One region of the Pseudoalteromonas sp. APM04 genome, then DNA from elsewhere that is predicted to be linked to it. Evidence: predicted binding sites of a transcription regulator. Region 1 holds the regulator's gene; each other region holds the start of a gene.
The links. Region 1 encodes sigma-54, which starts transcription at its own class of promoters, with help from an activator protein. Its sites were predicted from a motif close to GTTGGCACGNNNNTNGNNT; they were not measured.

Region 2: nirB (nitrite reductase large subunit NirB) is a predicted target of sigma-54. The motif match lies at 3,214-3,232, and genes of this name have one in related genera.
Region 3: fliE (flagellar hook-basal body complex protein FliE) is a predicted target of sigma-54. The motif match lies at 1,796-1,814, and genes of this name have one in related genera.
Region 4: MTP24_RS13310 (BON domain-containing protein) is a predicted target of sigma-54. The motif match lies at 1,394-1,412, and genes of this name have one in related genera.

Annotation. Positions count from the first base shown of each region.
Region 1 is NZ_CP094441.1:560,558-565,070, forward strand. Features, by position in the region: gene rapZ (RNase adapter RapZ) at 1-601, opposite strand, end outside; gene ptsN (PTS IIA-like nitrogen regulatory protein PtsN) at 621-1,073, opposite strand; gene hpf (ribosome hibernation promoting factor) at 1,078-1,365, opposite strand; gene MTP24_RS02630 (RNA polymerase factor sigma-54) at 1,392-2,891, opposite strand; gene lptB (LPS export ABC transporter ATP-binding protein) at 2,961-3,686, opposite strand; gene lptA (lipopolysaccharide transport periplasmic protein LptA) at 3,683-4,219, opposite strand; gene lptC (LPS export ABC transporter periplasmic protein LptC) at 4,209-4,513, opposite strand, start outside.
Region 2 is NZ_CP094441.1:1,997,927-2,002,439, reverse strand. Features, by position in the region: gene cobA (uroporphyrinogen-III C-methyltransferase) at 1-140, opposite strand, end outside; gene nirD (nitrite reductase small subunit NirD) at 151-504, opposite strand; gene nirB (nitrite reductase large subunit NirB) at 491-3,064, opposite strand; gene MTP24_RS09305 (hypothetical protein) at 3,475-3,711, opposite strand; gene MTP24_RS09300 (LruC domain-containing protein) at 3,970-4,513, shown strand, end outside.
Region 3 is NZ_CP094441.1:928,399-932,911, reverse strand. Features, by position in the region: gene fliF (flagellar basal-body MS-ring/collar protein FliF) at 1-1,402, opposite strand, end outside; gene fliE (flagellar hook-basal body complex protein FliE) at 1,423-1,755, opposite strand; gene MTP24_RS04380 (sigma-54 dependent transcriptional regulator) at 1,912-3,378, opposite strand; gene MTP24_RS04375 (ATP-binding protein) at 3,375-4,487, opposite strand.
Region 4 is NZ_CP094441.1:2,875,746-2,880,258, forward strand. Features, by position in the region: gene srmB (ATP-dependent RNA helicase SrmB) at 17-1,243, shown strand; gene MTP24_RS13310 (BON domain-containing protein) at 1,484-1,804, shown strand; gene MTP24_RS13315 (mechanosensitive ion channel family protein) at 2,574-3,530, opposite strand; gene yaaA (peroxide stress protein YaaA) at 3,656-4,435, opposite strand.

The DNA.
Region 1 (4,513 bases):
GGCCATTAAGTGGTTTTAGTTCAGGCTCCCAATGCGGGTTAGGTAAAAAACGTGCATCAAATACGTAATCTGCTTCTTTAGGAATGCCATGTTTAAAACCAAAAGATTCAAATGTAACAATTAGCTGCTTGTCTTTTTTACCTAATATTTTTTCGCGAATTGATTCAGCAAGTTCATGAACGCTTAGCTCACTGGTATCGATCATGTAATCGGCGCGCGTAATTAGCACATCGAGAAGTTCTTTTTCTTTTTTTATGGCTAAATCAAGCGGAAGTGAATCTATTGATAAAGGGTGTAAGCGTCTGGTTTCAGAAAAGCGTTTAATAAGGGTTTGATCTTCACTGTCTAAGTAGAACAGCGTTGGTTTTGTAAAACCCGGTAAGTATTCGATGATGTGATTAAATTCATCTTGCTCTTTTGGTAAATTTCGCACATCTATACTAACGGCAATTTTATCGTAGTTATCAGAAACGCTTCTTACCAAAGAAGGTAATAAATTTACTGGAATGTTATCTACGCAATAATAACCTAGATCTTCAACAACGCGTAAAGCAACCGACTTACCAGAACCAGAACGGCCACTTATGATAATCAACTCCATTAATCACCCTTTAAATTTGTTACGATTGGTCAACAATAATTTGATACAACTCAGCATCCGATTTAGCACAGCGAAGCTGCTTACAAAATTCTTTATTTTTTAGTTTATCAGCTATCGTTGCTAGCGTCTTTAAATGCTGTTGGTTATCGCCTTCAGGTACGATGAGTGCAACAAAAATATCAACAGGGCGGTTGTCTATAGCATCAAAATTAATCGGTGTTTCACTTACTAACACCAATGCTAAAGGTTCTTGTGCGCCGCTCATTCGGCCATGTGGAATAGCAATACCTCTGCCTATCCCTGTGCTGCCTAGCTTTTCGCGGGTTAATAAAGCGCCCAAAATATCCTGTTGAGATAAATACGGTAATTTATCGTGAGCCAGCTCGCTAATAAACTCTAAAATTCTTTTTTTACTATTAAAAAGGACCGCAGCTTTACTGCAGTCCTGGCATATAAGTGAACTTAATTTCATCATATTAGTGTCGAGCAAGCTTCTCTTTGTGTTTAATTACTTGACGGTCAAGCTTGTCAATCAATGAATCAATAGCTGCATACATATCTTGATGTTCAGTGGATGCGAATAATTCAGCACCACTTACATGAATAGTTGCTTCTGCTTTTTGATTTAATTTTTCTATATCGAGAATGACATGAACATTATTAATATGATCAGAGTGCCTTTCTAGCTTCGCAAATTTGGTATTTATATAGTCTCTTAATGAATCAGTTAGTTCTACATGACGACCAGTTAAATTTAGTTGCATAAGCATTACCCTCTTTGTTTAGCGTCTTAGATCAGGCTCTTTCGCTGATTTGACGGTGGAATAGCAAGAGATTCGCGATATTTTGCGATTGTACGTCTCGCTACTTTAATTCCTTGCTCAGCCAATATATCCGCAATTTTGCTATCACTCAATGGTTTTGCTGAGTTTTCTGCTGCGATTAATTTTTTAATAAGTGCACGTATTGCCGTAGATGAACATTCTCCACCATTTTCGGTACTTACGTGGCTTGAGAAAAAGTATTTAAGCTCAAATATTCCACGCGGTGTGTGCATATACTTTTGCGTAGTTACGCGCGAAATTGTTGATTCGTGCATTTCTACCATTTCGGCAACATCATTTAAAACCATCGGTTTCATGGCTTCTGGCCCGTGTTCAAAAAAGCCCTGTTGTTGTTTAACAATACAGTTAGTTACTTTTAAAAGTGTATCATTTCTACTTTCTAAGCTTTTTATAAACCATTTAGCTTCTTGTAAATGTGAGCGAATAAATTGACTGTCGCCGCTTGATTTAACTGTACGTGACATTGCTGCATATTGGCTGTTTACACGAATTTTTGGCATGCTGTCTGGGTTTAACTCTACAATCCAGCGGCCTTTAATTTTTTTAACTGACACATCAGGTATTACATACTCAGACTCTTCTCGTACTATTGTGTCTGCAGGCTTAGGGTTGAGCGTATGAATAAGTGTCATTACTTCTTTAAGCTCATCTTCTTTGAGCTTCGTTTTTTTCATTAATGTACGGTAGTCACGAGCAGCTAACAAATCAATGTGCTCTGTTAAAATCATTTTTGTTTCATCAATAAAAGGCGTGCCTTTATCAAATTGATTTAACTGAATACACAAGCACTCTTGTAAGCTACGTGCCGCAATACCCACTGGGTCAAATAGCTGAATGCGCTTTAAAACCGCTTCTATTTCGTCAAGTTCAACCTCAACGTCATCGTCGTTATCTTGATTAAAGCTCTCTAAAATCTCTTCGCAGCTGAGTGTCAGTATGCCTGAATCATCCACCGCTTCTACAATAGCAATAGCGATGGCTTCATCTGTAGGGCTAAATGGCGTTAATTGTAATTGCCACATTAAGTATTCGTGAAGCGTTTCAGTTGATGCGCCCTGATATATAGACTCATCTTCAGGCATTGGGCCTGAAGATGATGCAGGGGCTGCACTCATATACTCATCCCAGCTAACATCCATTGCCATGTCGTCACTTACGGTATCTTTAGCAAGCGCTTCACCACTGTCTTGTTCATACTCGCTAGGGGCTTCATCGGCAGATACGGTTACTGTAACTTCATCGTTATCTGCTTTTTGCTCATTTTTGCCCGCAAGATCATCGGCATAGTCTTGCTCCTCAACCTCAAGTAATGGGTTGCTGTCGAGCGCTTCTTGTATTTCTTGCTGAAGATCCAATGTACTCAATTGCAGCAAGCGAATAGCTTGTTGCAACTGAGGTGTCATTGTAAGTTGCTGGCCCATGCGCAGCTGTAGTGATTGCCTCATGTATCTCTAACAATCCTTTTAAGTTGTTATAATTAATACTAGCAGATGCTTATAAATAAGGCGTAAATGTTACAGCCTAAATTGCTCGCCTAAATATACATCGCGTACAGTTTTATCATTTAATACGTGTTCAGGGGTACCAGAAGCAATCAGTTCCCCATGAGAAACAATGTAGGCTTTTTCGCAAACATCAAGGGTTTCTCTTACATTGTGGTCTGTTATTAATACGCCAATACCACGGTTTTTTAGGTGTTCAATAATTTTTTTAATATCTAATACTGAGATAGGGTCAACACCGGCAAATGGTTCGTCTAACAAAATAAACTTTGGATCTGCAGCTAAAGCACGTGCAATCTCCACTCGGCGACGTTCTCCGCCCGATAATGCCATACCTTTGCTGTCGCGAATGTGTTGAATGCTAAATTCATCCAATAGATTATTTAATGTTTCTTCTCTGGCTTGTTTAGTGAGCTCCTTTCGAGTTTCTAAAATAGCCATTAAGTTTTGATACACTGTTAATTTTCTAAATATAGACGACTCTTGTGGTAAGTAGCCAATACCTAATCTAGCACGACTGTGCATAGGTAAAAGCGTAATATCGTTATCATCGATAGATATTTTGCCTTTGTCGCTAGGGACTAAGCCTACAATCATGTAAAAGGTTGTTGTTTTACCTGCGCCGTTTGGCCCAAGCAAGCCTACAATACTGCCAGCTTTAACTTCTAGGCCCACATTTTTTACAACTTCACGGCCTTTGTAGCTTTTGGCTAGTAGCTCTGCTTTTAATGTGCTCATGGTTGGCCTTTGTCATTTTTTTTAGGCTCCACAGGCACTAAGATAGTGTGTACACGGTCAGTTGAGCTTTCATCTTTTTCTGCGCTAATAAGCTGCTGTTCTATATCGTAGGTAATGCTTTTAGCATTCATTTTTTGCCCAGCTTGAGATATCTCTGCATCTCCAATTAATGTTAAAAAACGCGTTGAGACATCGTATCTAACTTCATTAGCGCTGGCGCTCATTATTGTGCCGTCGGCTTGTTTTTCTTCAAAATATGCAGGCGTACCTGTGGCAATTAACAATTGCTTGTTGTCGCCTAGCTCATCACGCTTGTGAACCTCAAGGCGGTCTGCGGTAATTTTTCTGTCGCCATGAATAATTTCAACATTTTTTTCGAAGATACCTACGTTTTCTTTTAGTTGACCCTCTTGTTTATCCGCACTAATCGAAATTTGATTTGCAGAAATTGGCGCTGTTGGTTCAGCGGCATTAGTACCTAATGCAAGTATAAATGTTGGAATAATAAAGAGTGTTGATAGTTTATTGGTCATAATAAATAGTTCGCGTATGGTTAATTAATTTTATCACTTCGGTTTTTAAATCGGCTTCTAAGCCTTTACCGGTGATTTTTAAATTGGGCCCTGTAACAATGACAGGCTGCTCTGATTGCATCGTTAGTAATTTTATATCTACCTGAATGTTATCAGCATTAATTTTATCTATCATTGCGTTATCAGTTAAATTACTAGCAACAACGTTACCTTCTAATATTAATTGTCTGCCTTCGTACAATGTTGCTTCATTAGCGTTAATTCGCCATGTTTGCTTGTTGTTGTATAGCGTAA
Region 2 (4,513 bases), 1.4 Mb from region 1:
TCGCCTGGGCCCGCACCAATAATATAAACATGGCCATTTTTAGCCTTTTTGTCGGTAAACTTAACCCCATTGGTTAGCTTGTTAATTACCTTGTTTAACCAGATGTTTTCAACACCCGAAAAATAAGAGAGCACACTCATAATTATTCCTCTAAGCTGCAGCTGCTATTGCTTTAGGCTCAGCGTTTATAAATACGTTGCCGTCTTCAATTTTAATATCAAACACGGGGACTTGAATTGACTCATCTTCAAGACATTGGCCTGTTTTTAAACAGAAATGCTGTTTATATAAAGGTGAAGCCACAACAAATTTATTACTGAAAGAGCCAATAATTCCGCGCGATAACACATTAGCTTTACCGATAGGATCATAGTTACCGACTGCGAATAAAGGGCATTCATTTTGTGGTAGGTAAAAAATAGCCACTTGTTGGTTTTTAACTAGTGCGCATACGCCGCTGTTAGCAACAAGGCAATCGGTTGTTCCAATATTATGCCAAGACATCAGCTTGCTCCTCTTGTATTTCTGTTACCGCAATTCGGTTTTGAGTTATCTGTTGTTCGCGTTTTTCAGCGTCTGTGGCTGGGCGAATTTGATTACGTTCTTGCACAAACAAAATGTTGTCATCGGTTTGTGGGCTATTAACAAATTGGCGAAAGCGTTTTGTTGCTTCTGGATTGTCTACTGTTTTTTTCCACTCACATGCGTATGTATTCGCTACCAAATCCATTTGTTCTTCAAGCTCTTGGCAAATACCTAAACTGTCGTCAATCACTACACTTTTGAGATAATCAAGGCCGCCCTCTAAGTTCTCCATCCATACTGAAGTACGCTGTAACTTGTCGGCGGTTTTTATGTAAAACATCAATACACGGTCAATGTATTTTATAAGCGTGGTTGTATCTAAGTCGGTAGCAAATAAGTCAGCATGGCGAGGGCGCATGCCACCGTTACCACACACGTATAAGTTCCAGCCATTTTCAGTTGCTATGATACCAATGTCTTTACTTTGTGCTTCAGCACATTCGCGGGTACAACCTGACACTGCCATTTTAATTTTATGAGGAGAGCGCAATCCTTTATAACGGTTTTCGATATCGATGGCATGACCTACACTGTCTTGTACGCCATAACGACACCATGTACTTCCTACGCACGACTTAACCGTTCTCAGAGATTTACCATAAGCGTGACCTGTCTCAAAGCCAGCATCAATCAGTCTTTCCCAAATAACAGGCAGCTCTTCTAAACGTGCACCAAATAAATCGATGCGTTGTCCGCCAGTCACTTTACAATAAAGATTAAAGTCTTTAGCTACTTGACCGATGACAATGAGTTTGTCGGGTGTAATTTCACCACCAGCAATACGCGGTACAACAGAGTAAGAGCCGTCTTTTTGCATATTGGCAAGGAAGGTGTCGTTTGTATCTTGAAGACCTACATGGGTTGGCTCTAGGATAAAATCGTTCCATGTTGAGGCTAAAATAGAGGCCACTGCGGGTTTACATATTTCACAGCCATGGCCGCTGCCATGTTTAGCTATTAAACCATCAAAAGTTTTGATGCTTTCTACTTTAACCATATGGAGTAACTCTTGACGCGAATACGCGAAGTGCTCACAGAGGTGATTATTTACTTCAACGCCTCGACTTGCCAGTTCGTCGTCAACTACCGATTTAAGTAACGCTGCACAACCACCGCAACCGCTGGCAGCTTTGGTGCATGATTTAACTGAGGCTAAATCGCATGAGCCACCATCAATAGCTCCCACAATGTCGCCTTTACTCACGTTATGACACGAACAAATAGTGGCTGTATCGGGTAGGGCGCTGCCCGCAAGAGAAGGGGCGCCGGCGCTATCTGGTAAAATTAAACATTCAGGGTGCTCTGGTAAGTCCATGTCGTTTAACATGTATTGAATTAGCGTATCGTAATCACTGGTATCGCCAACAAGGACAGCGCCTAAAAGCTTATCGCCAGTTTCATTTAATATAATTTTTTTGTAGCAATCTCTAATTGGATCTTGATAAATGAGCTCTTTGCAGTTGGGCGTTTTTGCATGCGCATCACCAATGGATCCTACTTCTACACCTAGTAGTTTTAATTTAGTGCTCATATCTGCACCTAAAAACTCAAGCTCGCCGCCACTTAGCTGGCTTGCTGCAACGCGAGCCATGTTGTAACCCGGCGCCACTAAGCCAAATAACTTTTTGTCCCATAGGGCACATTCGCCAATAGCCAAAATATCAGGGTCTGATGTTTGGCACTGGTTATTGATGACTATACCGCCACGCTCCCCAAGCTCTAGATCAGCCACTTTACCTAGCTGATCATAAGGACGAATACCGGCAGAGAATAAAATTAAGTCGGTTTCTAAAAAAGTGTCGTCTGAAAAATTTAATCTAAACCGGCTAGTTTCACCTTTAACGATTTCGCTGGTCGCTTTTGATGTATGAACAGTCACACCCAGTTTTTCTATTTTATTTTTTAATAGCGTGCCGCCTTGCTCGTCTAGCTGGACAGCCATAAGCTGCGGCGCAAATTCAACAACATGTGTATCAAGTCCTAATTGTTTAATGGCGTTCGCGGCTTCAAGTCCTAATAAACCACCACCAATTACTACACCACTTTTACTGGCTGCGGCACTGGCTTTTATTTGCTCTAAATCCTCTAGGGTGCGATAAACCAAACAATGTGGTTGATCGTTTCCCTTAATTGGCGGCACAAAAGGGAACGAGCCCGTAGCAAGTACAAGCTTATCGTACGGGTATTGATCGCCTGTTTGAGTATTAACAACTTTGTTTACTCTATCTATGCCTTCAACCCATTGGTTAGTGAATACACTAATATTGAGTTGTTGATAATTTTCTAAAGTTGTTAGCGCTAAATCGTTTGCTGTTTTACCATCAAATACGCTTGATAAATAAACACGGTCGTAAGCTAGATTTGCTTCACCACACAAAACGGTGATGTTTGCGTTAGCATCGCTTTGGCGCATTTTTTCTACAAAATGATGTCCGACCATACCATTGCCAATTATTAGTATTTTTTGCGCGGTTTGCATTAGGCATTCCTTCAGTGACGGTTTAAATTTTACACACAAAAAAGCCCGTCACAATTGTAATTAAATACAATTGTGTACGGGCCTCTTTGCCTCTGGTTGCTTTTTCAACCAATATGTATGCCGTTAATTAACGTGCTTAGTGTTCAATAAAGCAATAACCTAGCCATAAGTTTAAGTTGTTGATTAATAGTGATATTAATGTGCTTTTAGGATTTAGAGATTTAAAAACGAACACTTTAGGTGCAAGGTTAGTACTAATTAGTGCAGTAAAAAATATATTTAATGTTTTGAAAATGAGTGAGAGTTATCCCCATTGTTTTGTTAAATTGTGGGAGATACTCATATGGGTATGTTGCGTGCAACATCCATTTAACCAGTGATAAGCGCTAACGTGTTTTTTAGCTATGTAGTTAACTATTAATGAAAGCGAGCAGAGTAATCATAGTTATATAGAAGCCAACGCCTAGCGCAATAACCGGCACTATTTTTTTGGATTTCCTTTGTTTAAAACTAGCATAATCTTTAAATTCCATTTTATAGCTTCCAAACGTTGTAACTTTTAACAGCATACAACCTGTTGCATAAAACAAGAAACCGAAGGCTGTTTCAATTAAAAGCCATAAAAATATATCTGTAACAATGCTCATTTTTCCCCCTTAATCAAAAAGCTCAGCCAATTAGCGTAAACCAATAATAGTAAAGCATAGTTATTGGTAAAAAATAATACTTAAATTGTAAGTAAACATGCGAGTGTATTCTCTCACATTTTGCAAAATGCAAACTTGCCAATTGCAAACTGCATTAGGATTATACTGAATTTATTTTATTTATAATAAATTCATAAAGTTAAGTTTTGGAATAGACCCTGCAACAGTTTAATCACTTAACTTTTTAAGGGCTAAATTATGAAACTAAATAAACTTGCAACAGCATGCTTAGTTATATTTCCATGCGCTGTGCTCAGTCAACCATTCGAGTCGTGCCCCAGCCAGGCATTTTTAATGCAAGATGCTAACGCGCAACTTTACGGAATAGATTTAGTTTCAGCTAAACCTACCGTTTTGGCATCGCAGCTAACGTTCGCTAACGAATTAAATACTAACAGCGTTAACGCAGTTGGTTTTAATTATAAAGATCAATACATGTACGGTTACAGTAAGCAAACGCCTGGCAGCGTAGTACAGCTTGGCAGCAACTACGAAATGAAACGGCTAACCGTACAAGGTTTACCTGCCACTAATTTTTACGTCGGTGATATACAAGTTGTAGGTGAGGGCAATGACCAACGGGCTACCTATTATGTTTATCATCCTAACTTTGGCCTGTATGGTATTAATTTAGATGGTGATTTAGATGCATCTATTACGGCAAGTTTGTTACCCAATACAAACACTTGGAAATTGTCTATTTATGACTTTGCTTTTCACCCAGCTAGTAACCTTTTATATG
Region 3 (4,513 bases), 370 kb from region 1:
CCAGTACCAAGCGGATTATTTTCATAAACCAGTCTTGTTCCCAAAGCGGCACACTAATATCAAAATCAGTTGCTTCGCGAACAAACGGAACCGTCACCACTTCAAGTGCATCACCACGCTGCATGTCAAAACCAACGCCACCTTGTAATAAACGACGAATATTTGACAGTTCTTCCACTGAGCGCGGTGTCATTGTGGTTTCACCGTTTTCACCTACTTTTGGAATGTAGTCAACGGCCACCGACACGCTTATTCTGCGTATCACACCTGTTTGCTGGCGCTTATGTGAGATAGTTGTATCTAACTCATAGTTACGCGTCGCTTCTTTATGCGTTCTTGATGGTGAAGTTGCACTACCTGCGCCACCTTGTCCTGCAACTTCAGGGATATTAGAGTTTACTGGAGGCTGATTCGTCAGTGCACCAGGTATACCGACTGCTAAACCACCTATATTATTTTCTTCGAATGTGGTTTCGCTTCTTACTGCTGGTAAATCTGGGTTGTAGCGTTTTTGCGTCTCCTCAACAGCACTAAAGTCCATACTTAAATCAACTTGTGCAGTGTAGTTTGCAAGCCCTACAACAGGTATTAAAATACTGTCTATTTTTTCAAGATATTCTTGTTCACGCTTACGCTCTATGTCGTACTCTTTACGTGAACGTGCAGCAAGCGATGTTTGCGAGCCTGAATTTAGTAGGCGACCATTTTGATCCGTTACTGTTACACGAGCCGGCTCTAAACCTTGTACAGCCGATGCAACCATATCAACCACTGAGTCGACTTCTTCGCTATCTAGCGAACGCCCACGCTTAAGAGTAAGTACAACAGTTGCTGAAGGCTTTTTCTCTCTGCGCGCAAATACATTTTCTTTTGGAATGGCAAGCAATACACGTGCACGCGTAATATTATTGAGCTCTTCAATTGTGCGCGCTAACTGTTGTTCTCGGCCATGCTTTAAGCGTTCACGCTCTAAACGCTGACTTACACCAAACCCCATGTCTTGCATAATAATATCTGAACCCGATGTAGGGCCTTGCTCTAGCCCTTCACGAGTCATTAAAAGTTTAATATTTTGATACTCAGTTTCAGGGACGAGCACTACATTTCCATCTACTTGGTATTCAATTTTTTGTGCGTCTAAAAAGTCGAGCGTTTCAATAAGCTCTTCTGTCTGCATTTTACCAAGTGGGCGCATATCTGGCTGACGTGCCCAAATAATAATAAATATAGCAATCGCTAAACAAATGCCTAAAGCAATGACTAAAGTTACTTGGCGCAATAAATCAACGCCATTTAGCGAACTTAAGTAGCCTGATTTCTGTTCTTGTTGATCGTCGCTATCGCTTTGGTCCATTTCACCAGTAGCAAGAGCCAGATCGGTTGATTGATTAGATTGCGCCACAATAATTCTCCACTACCTAGTTAAACAGGCATGTTCATGATTTCTTTGTAAGCTTCGACAAGTTTATTACGAACCTGCACTGTCGCTTCAAATGCAACTGACGACTTTTGAGAAGCAATCATTGCTTCAGCCAAAGACACGCTTCTGTCGCCTGTTTCTACCGCCACTACTTTTTGTTTAGCGTCTTGCTGCAAACCGTGCACAGTATTAATTGCATCCGATAGCATATCGCCAAATTGAGCGGTTGATGAGGCTTGTGTTTTTACTGGCAGTCTTTCGATTTGATTATTACGGCCAGCCTCTAAAGCCATTGATTGCATTTCTTGAAATACAGCGCTGTTTTGAATTTTCATAATTTGTCTCTGACAATGCAGTTAACTCTTAACATGAATAAAGCACAAAGCATGCCAAAAAATTAAATTAATAATTTCAATGAGTTGGAAGGAATTTGACAAGTCAGAGTTTTGACAGCCCTAAATTCAATAGCTAAATTTAGGGCAAAAATGATGTTATGCGGGGAGTGAAATACCTAAGTCGCGCATCTGCGCTAATTTATAACGTAATGTACGAGGGCTTATACCTAGCGTTTCAGCGACATCTTTTCGCTTACCTTGGCATCTTGCTAACGTTTCTAAAATAATGCGATGCTCTTTATCTTTTAGCTCATCCTTATAACTTCCCGTATCAACAGCCAATAAGTCTTGTTTTGTTGGCTCGGCTGGAGATGACTGTTCGTCATAATACGCTGAACTCATAGTGCCTTGGTCAATATCTCTATTAGTAGCATTTACTTGCTGCTGACTAGTATTTTGCGCGCTGACAGATGCAGGCTCCATTACAAAATCTGTCGCCGCTATGTTTTCAATGAAAATAGCATGCTCGTTTAGAGTATCCCCAGTCCTAAGTATTAACGCACGTTGTATTACGTTATCAAGCTCACGCACATTACCAGGCCATGAATGAGCAAGTAATTTTTTCTCTGCGGCACTATCAAGATAAGCCATAGGCTCTTTACTTTTGTTTAAGTGGCGCTCAATTAAATGCTTAGCCAATACAAGGATATCTCCAGGTCGCTGACAAAGTGGTCGCCACATCAAAGGAAACACATTAAGCCTGTAATATAAATCTTCTCTAAATTGGTTTTCGGTAACCGCTTCTTTCAAATCGCGGTTACTTGTTGCAAGTATACGTACATCTAACTGGATTGTTTTTCTTCCACCTAAGCGCTCTACTTCGCGCTCTTGCAACACACGAAGTAGTTTAGCTTGCAGCCCTAAATCCATTTCTGTTATTTCGTCGAGCAATATAGTACCGCCTTGCGCTTGCTCAAACTTACCAGGACACGCTTGAATTGCGCCTGTAAACGCGCCTTTTTCATACCCAAATAAGGTTGCTTCAAGCATGTTTTCAGGAATTGCTGCACAGTTAATTGCAACAAACGGCGCATCGCATCGGTTCGATTTATCATGAATATACCGTGCAAGCACTTCCTTACCTGAACCACTTGGGCCTAGCACCATAACGCTCGCATCAGAGCGTGCAACTTTACTTGCTAACTCTAAAAGTTGAATACTGCTTGGGTCGGCAACAATGGGTCCGTCGGTCTCTTTTGCTTTTTCAGGTAAGTATCGACTTACCATATTGAGTAAAACTTCAGGTGCAAACGGCTTTGCCATGTAATCAATAGCGCCCAAGCGCATCGCTTCAACAGCATCGTCAATGGTAGCGTACGCCGTCATCATTAAAACAGGCAATTCAGGGTGGTTAAGCTTAATACTGCGTAGTAAATCAAGCCCACTCATAGTGCCCATTTGTACATCACTCACCACCAGCGAAAATTGCTCTTTTTTCAGCAATAACATGGCTTGCTCTGCACAATTAGCCGCAATACATTCAATCCCCGACATTTCGAGTGTGTCAATTAAGGCTTCGCGAAGCCCTGCATCATCTTCGACAACTAAAATAGTGTTACTCATAATGATTCCTCTAATTTAGATGCGGTGCGAATAGGTAAAAGCAAACTAAAGCATGCTCCACCGCCTTTATTATTAGTCACGTCAACACGCCCCTGATGAGCGTTTGCAACCGAACTCACAACAGCAAGCCCTAACCCTGTGCCTTGGCTTTTAGTGGTATAAAAGGGTTCAAATATTTTTTCTGCTTGAGTTAAATCAATACCTGGACCGTTATCGGATACGCTGATACGAACAAAATCTGGATTTTGCTCGTCAGTCGCAGCACTTAATTTTACTTCAGCGCCAGCACCAATGACTTGAATACTGTTATGGATTAAATTTTGAATTGCGCTGGCTATGGCTGATTTATTGCCTGTTATTTGAATATCTGGCTCTGGGAGGTTAACAGCTAAATGACTGTCATTTAGTGTCACCATAGCATCAGCACCCGCTTTTACCTCACTGAGTAACTGCTGCATAGACACTTGTTCAACAACTTGTTGGTCGCCACTTTTGGCAAAAAGTAGCATATCGTTTACTTGAGTTTCTAAATCTTTTAAGCGTGACATTAACTTGCTTTGAAAATTATCGCGAGATGCCTCGGGTAAACGCTTAGAGCCCAAATTAGCAGCATAAAGCATGGCCGCTGAAAGTGGGGTTCGAACCTGATGTGCAAGCGACGCCACCATTTTACCCAAAGCACTTAGGCGCTGCATATGAGCAACTCGCTTTTGTAAACGGCGTGTTTCACTCAAATCGGTCATTAAAATTAGCTGGCCCGGCTCGGGCGCTAACGCTGTTATATCAAGCTTAATTAAACGGCCATCTTTAAGCGATACTTCGTGACCATCGTCTTGATGCGGTCTAAAAGAGCGTTGAATAACGCTAAACCACTTTTCACCTTCTAAAGGTTCGCCTAACATATCAATGGCTATTTGGTTGGCCTTTGCAATCATTCCTTTACCATCAAGCACAACCACACCTGCGGGCATGGTATCAACTAAATGTGAAAGCCAACTTGCTTGCTGACGCAGATCGCTTAACTCACCTATGTACTCCTCTTGAAGTAAACATGGGTTATACTGATTTGCAGAAATAAACTGTGGTTTAAGCACGCTCGCAAGGGCCATAATCAAATCTCGAATTTGTATAGATA
Region 4 (4,513 bases), 1.1 Mb from region 1:
CTATTTTAGACACTCTATGCAATTTTCTGAATTTGATCTTGATACCAAATTACTCGATGCCATTGATAAAATGGGCTACGAGAAGCCAACCAGTATTCAACAACAAGCTATTCCTGAAGCTCTTCAGGGACGTGATATTTTAGCGTCTGCGCCAACTGGCACAGGTAAAACAGCGGCATTTTTAATTCCTGCGATTCAATACTTATTGGATTTTCCGCGCCGTGAACCTGGTTTTGCCCGCGTATTAATTATGACGCCAACACGTGAGCTGGCTTATCAAATTCATGAGCAATGTGAGTTACTCGCCAAACGTACACACCTAAAAATAGGTGTCGTGACCGGCGGTATAAACTACGGAACGCATAAAGAAATTTTTGAAAAAAATAACGACGTGTTAATTGCCACTCCAGGGCGATTAATGGAATACCTTGAAACTGAAAACTTTCATGCTGAACATGTCGAAATGCTTATTATTGATGAAGCCGACCGTATGCTAGACATGGGTTTCAAAAAAGAAATGAGCCGTATTTGTGACGAAGCTAAAAATCGCCGTCAGTGCTTTTTATTCTCAGCAACCCTTGAGGGTGACAGCGTAGAGCGATTTGCAGAAACCACATTAAACGATCCAGCTTTGTTAGAAGCTGAGTCGTCTCGTAAAGAAAAAGCTAAAATTCACCAGTGGGTTCATCTTGCTGATGATTACCACCATAAACTCGAGCTTTTAGTCAACACCCTTAACGGCCCTGACGTGAGTAAAGCCATTGTATTTGTTAAAACCCGTGAACGTTTAGAAACTCTCATTGGTGAATTAACTAATAACGGTGTAAAAGCCGCTTGGCTGCGAGGTGAAATGCCACAAGACAAGCGCATGAAAGCAATGGAAAACTTTCATAGTGGCCGCACTAAAATATTAATTGCAACAGATGTAGCTGCTCGCGGTATTGACGTATCTGACATTAGCCACGTTATTAACTTTGATATGCCACGTACCGCCGACGTATATGTTCACCGTATTGGCCGTACTGGTCGCGCAGGTAAAAAAGGCATCGCTATTTCATTAGTTGAAGCGCATGATATTGGTATTTTGTACAAAGTAGAACGCTACATTGAACAAAAGCTAAAACGCCGTGTAATTAAAGGAATAGAGCCTCAGCATAAAGAGGCTAAGCCACCGGTTAAAAAGCGCAAAGATCCGGTAAAAATGAAAGCAAAGAAAAAAGCGAAAGTTAAAAAGAAAAAGTAACTTAGCATATTTACCAAAGCCGGCGTATGCCGGCTTTTTAATGCGTGTAACATATGTAACCGGTGCATGTAACACCTACCCATTTAAATGTAATTATTGCCCACCTGAATTCCCACTTAATAAAATAACCTTATATTTCAATAAATTAAAACTGGCACTGAACTTGTAATATTAAACACAGAATAGCCAGAATATTTAATGGTTTGGCTAAATTTTTAATTGATATAAAAGGATTGAGTTATGAACCGCTTAAAGTTAACTATCGCGTTAGTTTCGTTTTGTTGTTTATTTTTGTTAGCCTGCGCTACCAAAGTGAGTGCAGCAACACACCTAGCCGTAGTCAGCAGCGTAGCAACTCAACCTAACCTTCAGCAAACCATTACAAGCACGCTTCGTACTAACCCCAACTTTGCATTAAGCAATATTCGCGTACAGGTTAAAGATGGCGAGGTAGTATTACATGGTCAAGCGCAAACCGGTTTTGAACGTGCGCTTGCTCAAAAGTTTTTAGAAAATATGGATGGTGTTAAAATCATCCGTAACAAAATTAGTGTTATTTGAATCGCATTTTTATTAACCCAATTGATCCTAGGCGCAGCATGTTACTCCAACACATGCTGCGCCTTTTTTGTGCCAGTATTTACTTGCAACTCACATTAACTACAATAAAAAACTCGCTTTAATTACCTCTTACTTACCGCCTAATACCAATTGTAAATTGCATACATTACAACCTAATATTTGCCAAAATAATCCGCTCTTTAAATAATAAATTTATATTAAGCCTAGGCCTGTTTAACTGCCATTACTAAAGCGTGTTTTATCAAGGAGCAACATAATTACGGTGCGCGATTTGTGACCCAGTAAGCTAAGTACCTACTCCTGAATTATTTTAATGACTACGCCTATGTACGTATAACTTAAAGTCGTATACAGCTTATACGCCCTACTTGCTCCTTATTACCTATTATTTAGGCAACAAGGAAGAGCAACCTATGAGGGGACCACAAAAGTTATTGCATGTTTTATATTTATGTTGCGTTATCGTCGGTTTCGGGAAGTAACCACAAAATAGGCTTAGCCTTATCGATATATCACATAGCCCGGTTCTAATTTCACCCCAAAAGGTAAATAGACCTTAGTCAATAATCAATTAACGTTGCTCTCACCTTCTCAAACACTTAAATAGCCATAAAAAAATGCAGCTTTATAAAGCTGCATTTAGTCGTTGTGAACCATAAGTCATTTTTATTTAAGCCCACAACGCGCATTTAAATGTAAAATTGCGTTGCGAGTGAGTAAATAATTCCCACTGGTATTAATGGCTCATTTATTCGTTTTGGCTTGAATCTGCTCCACCAGCGTTGCCTTTATTTGATGATTGCTGGTTAATTTTATCGCTGATCATGGCATCGAGTTTTTCACCGCCTTTAATACCAAAATCGAGCGTGCGAATAGGGAATGGAATACTAATATCAGCTTCATCCAACGCTTGTTTAACAGCAACTACGCCTTTATGACGCACTGTCATAAAGTCTGGTTCACCTGGGTATTTAATCCAAAACCACACCAGTAAATTAATGCTACTGTCGCCAAAGCCTTCGGCATAAACATCGGTTTCGTTTTTACGAATGACAAAGTCCAAATCGTTAATTTTATTTACAATAACTTCTTTCGCTTTTTCTATGTCGTCACCATACGAAATGCCTACTGGTACCTCTATGCGTCTAACTCCAAGTGTGGTGTAATTTTTTAACACATTTCTAAATAATACTTTGTTTGGTACGAGTATTAGTTGCCCGTAAAAGCTCTCTATTAGCGTGTTACGTAGGTTTATAGAATGTACTGAACCAAACACATCGTCGGTTTCGATTACGTCTCCTGTTTTAAAGGGTTTGCGTATACCCATTGCTATGCCCGCAATCAAGTTTTCGGTCATATCTTGAAACGCAAAACCTATGGCTAAACCAACAATACCCGCACCGGCTAATAAAGAGGTAACCGTGCCTTTTAAACCCACAAAATCCAGCGCTATAAATACCCCAACGCACAGTACAATAACCTTAAATATTGACGCCATTAAATCGGCTATTTGTTGAGAGTCGAGTGAACGGCGCAATATATTTTTCATAAGGTTGCCAGCAAAGCGCGCTAGCATTGAAAATATAATGGCAATAATAACCGCCACTATAAAATTAGGAATGTGACTTATAACAACATCAAACCAACCGCCGAGTTTTTCTTCGATAAGTTTTTCGGCTTCTGTTATCGAGGGTATGCTGATCATTTTTTGCACCTATGAGTAAATAATAATGTGAATACTTAACTCATGTTTGCAAGTTTAGCGCCAGCATATAAAAAGCCATGCAATGCATGGCTTTTTGGGTATATGTTTAGCTTTAATTAAACGCGTTAGTTTTGCTCTTCGCGCATAAATACCGGCTCTAACTCTTTCGTTGTTGCCTCAGCGCTAAAGTAATACCCCGCAACGGTAAATTCTTTTAACTGACTTAACTGCGTTACTTGGTTTTCTATAATGTAACGCGCCATCATGCCGCGCGCTTTTTTAGCATAAAAGCTAATTACCTTGTATTGACCATTTTTGCAGTCTTTAAAGTGCGGCGTAATAATTTGCGCGTTGAGCGCTTTTTTATCTACCGCTTTGAAGTATTCGTTTGAGGCTAGGTTAACGAGATATTGTGCATCTTGTGCTTTTGTTACTTCATTTAGCTTATCAGCAATAATACTGCCCCAAAACTCATACAGGTTTTTACCACGAGAGTTTTCAAGCTTAGTGCCCATTTCTAGTCGGTACGCTTGCATTAAATCAAGCGGTTTTAACAGGCCATATAATCCAGATAATATACGCAAATGACTTTGCGCGTAATCAAGGTCGCTTGCAGTTAAAGTGCTCGCCTCTAACCCACCGTATACATCACCATTAAAAGCAAGCGCGGCTTGTTTGGCATTATTAATGGTAAAGGGTTGCGACCATTCGCTAAAGCGAGCAGCGTTAAGGCCAGAAAGCTTATCGCTAATTTTCATTAAACTGCCAATTTGCGCAGGTGTTAGTTCACGGCATACTTTCATGAGTTCCTCGCTGTGCTCGAGTAATTCAGGCTGAGTGAACTTATCGGTTGCCGGTGGCGTGTCGTAATCAAGATTTTTTGCAGGTGAAATAACAGTGATCATAGTTAGCTATTGACTTGTAAATTATTTAATGTCAATTTCAACATTAAATGAAACGAAAAGCACGTTTTGTTTATATAA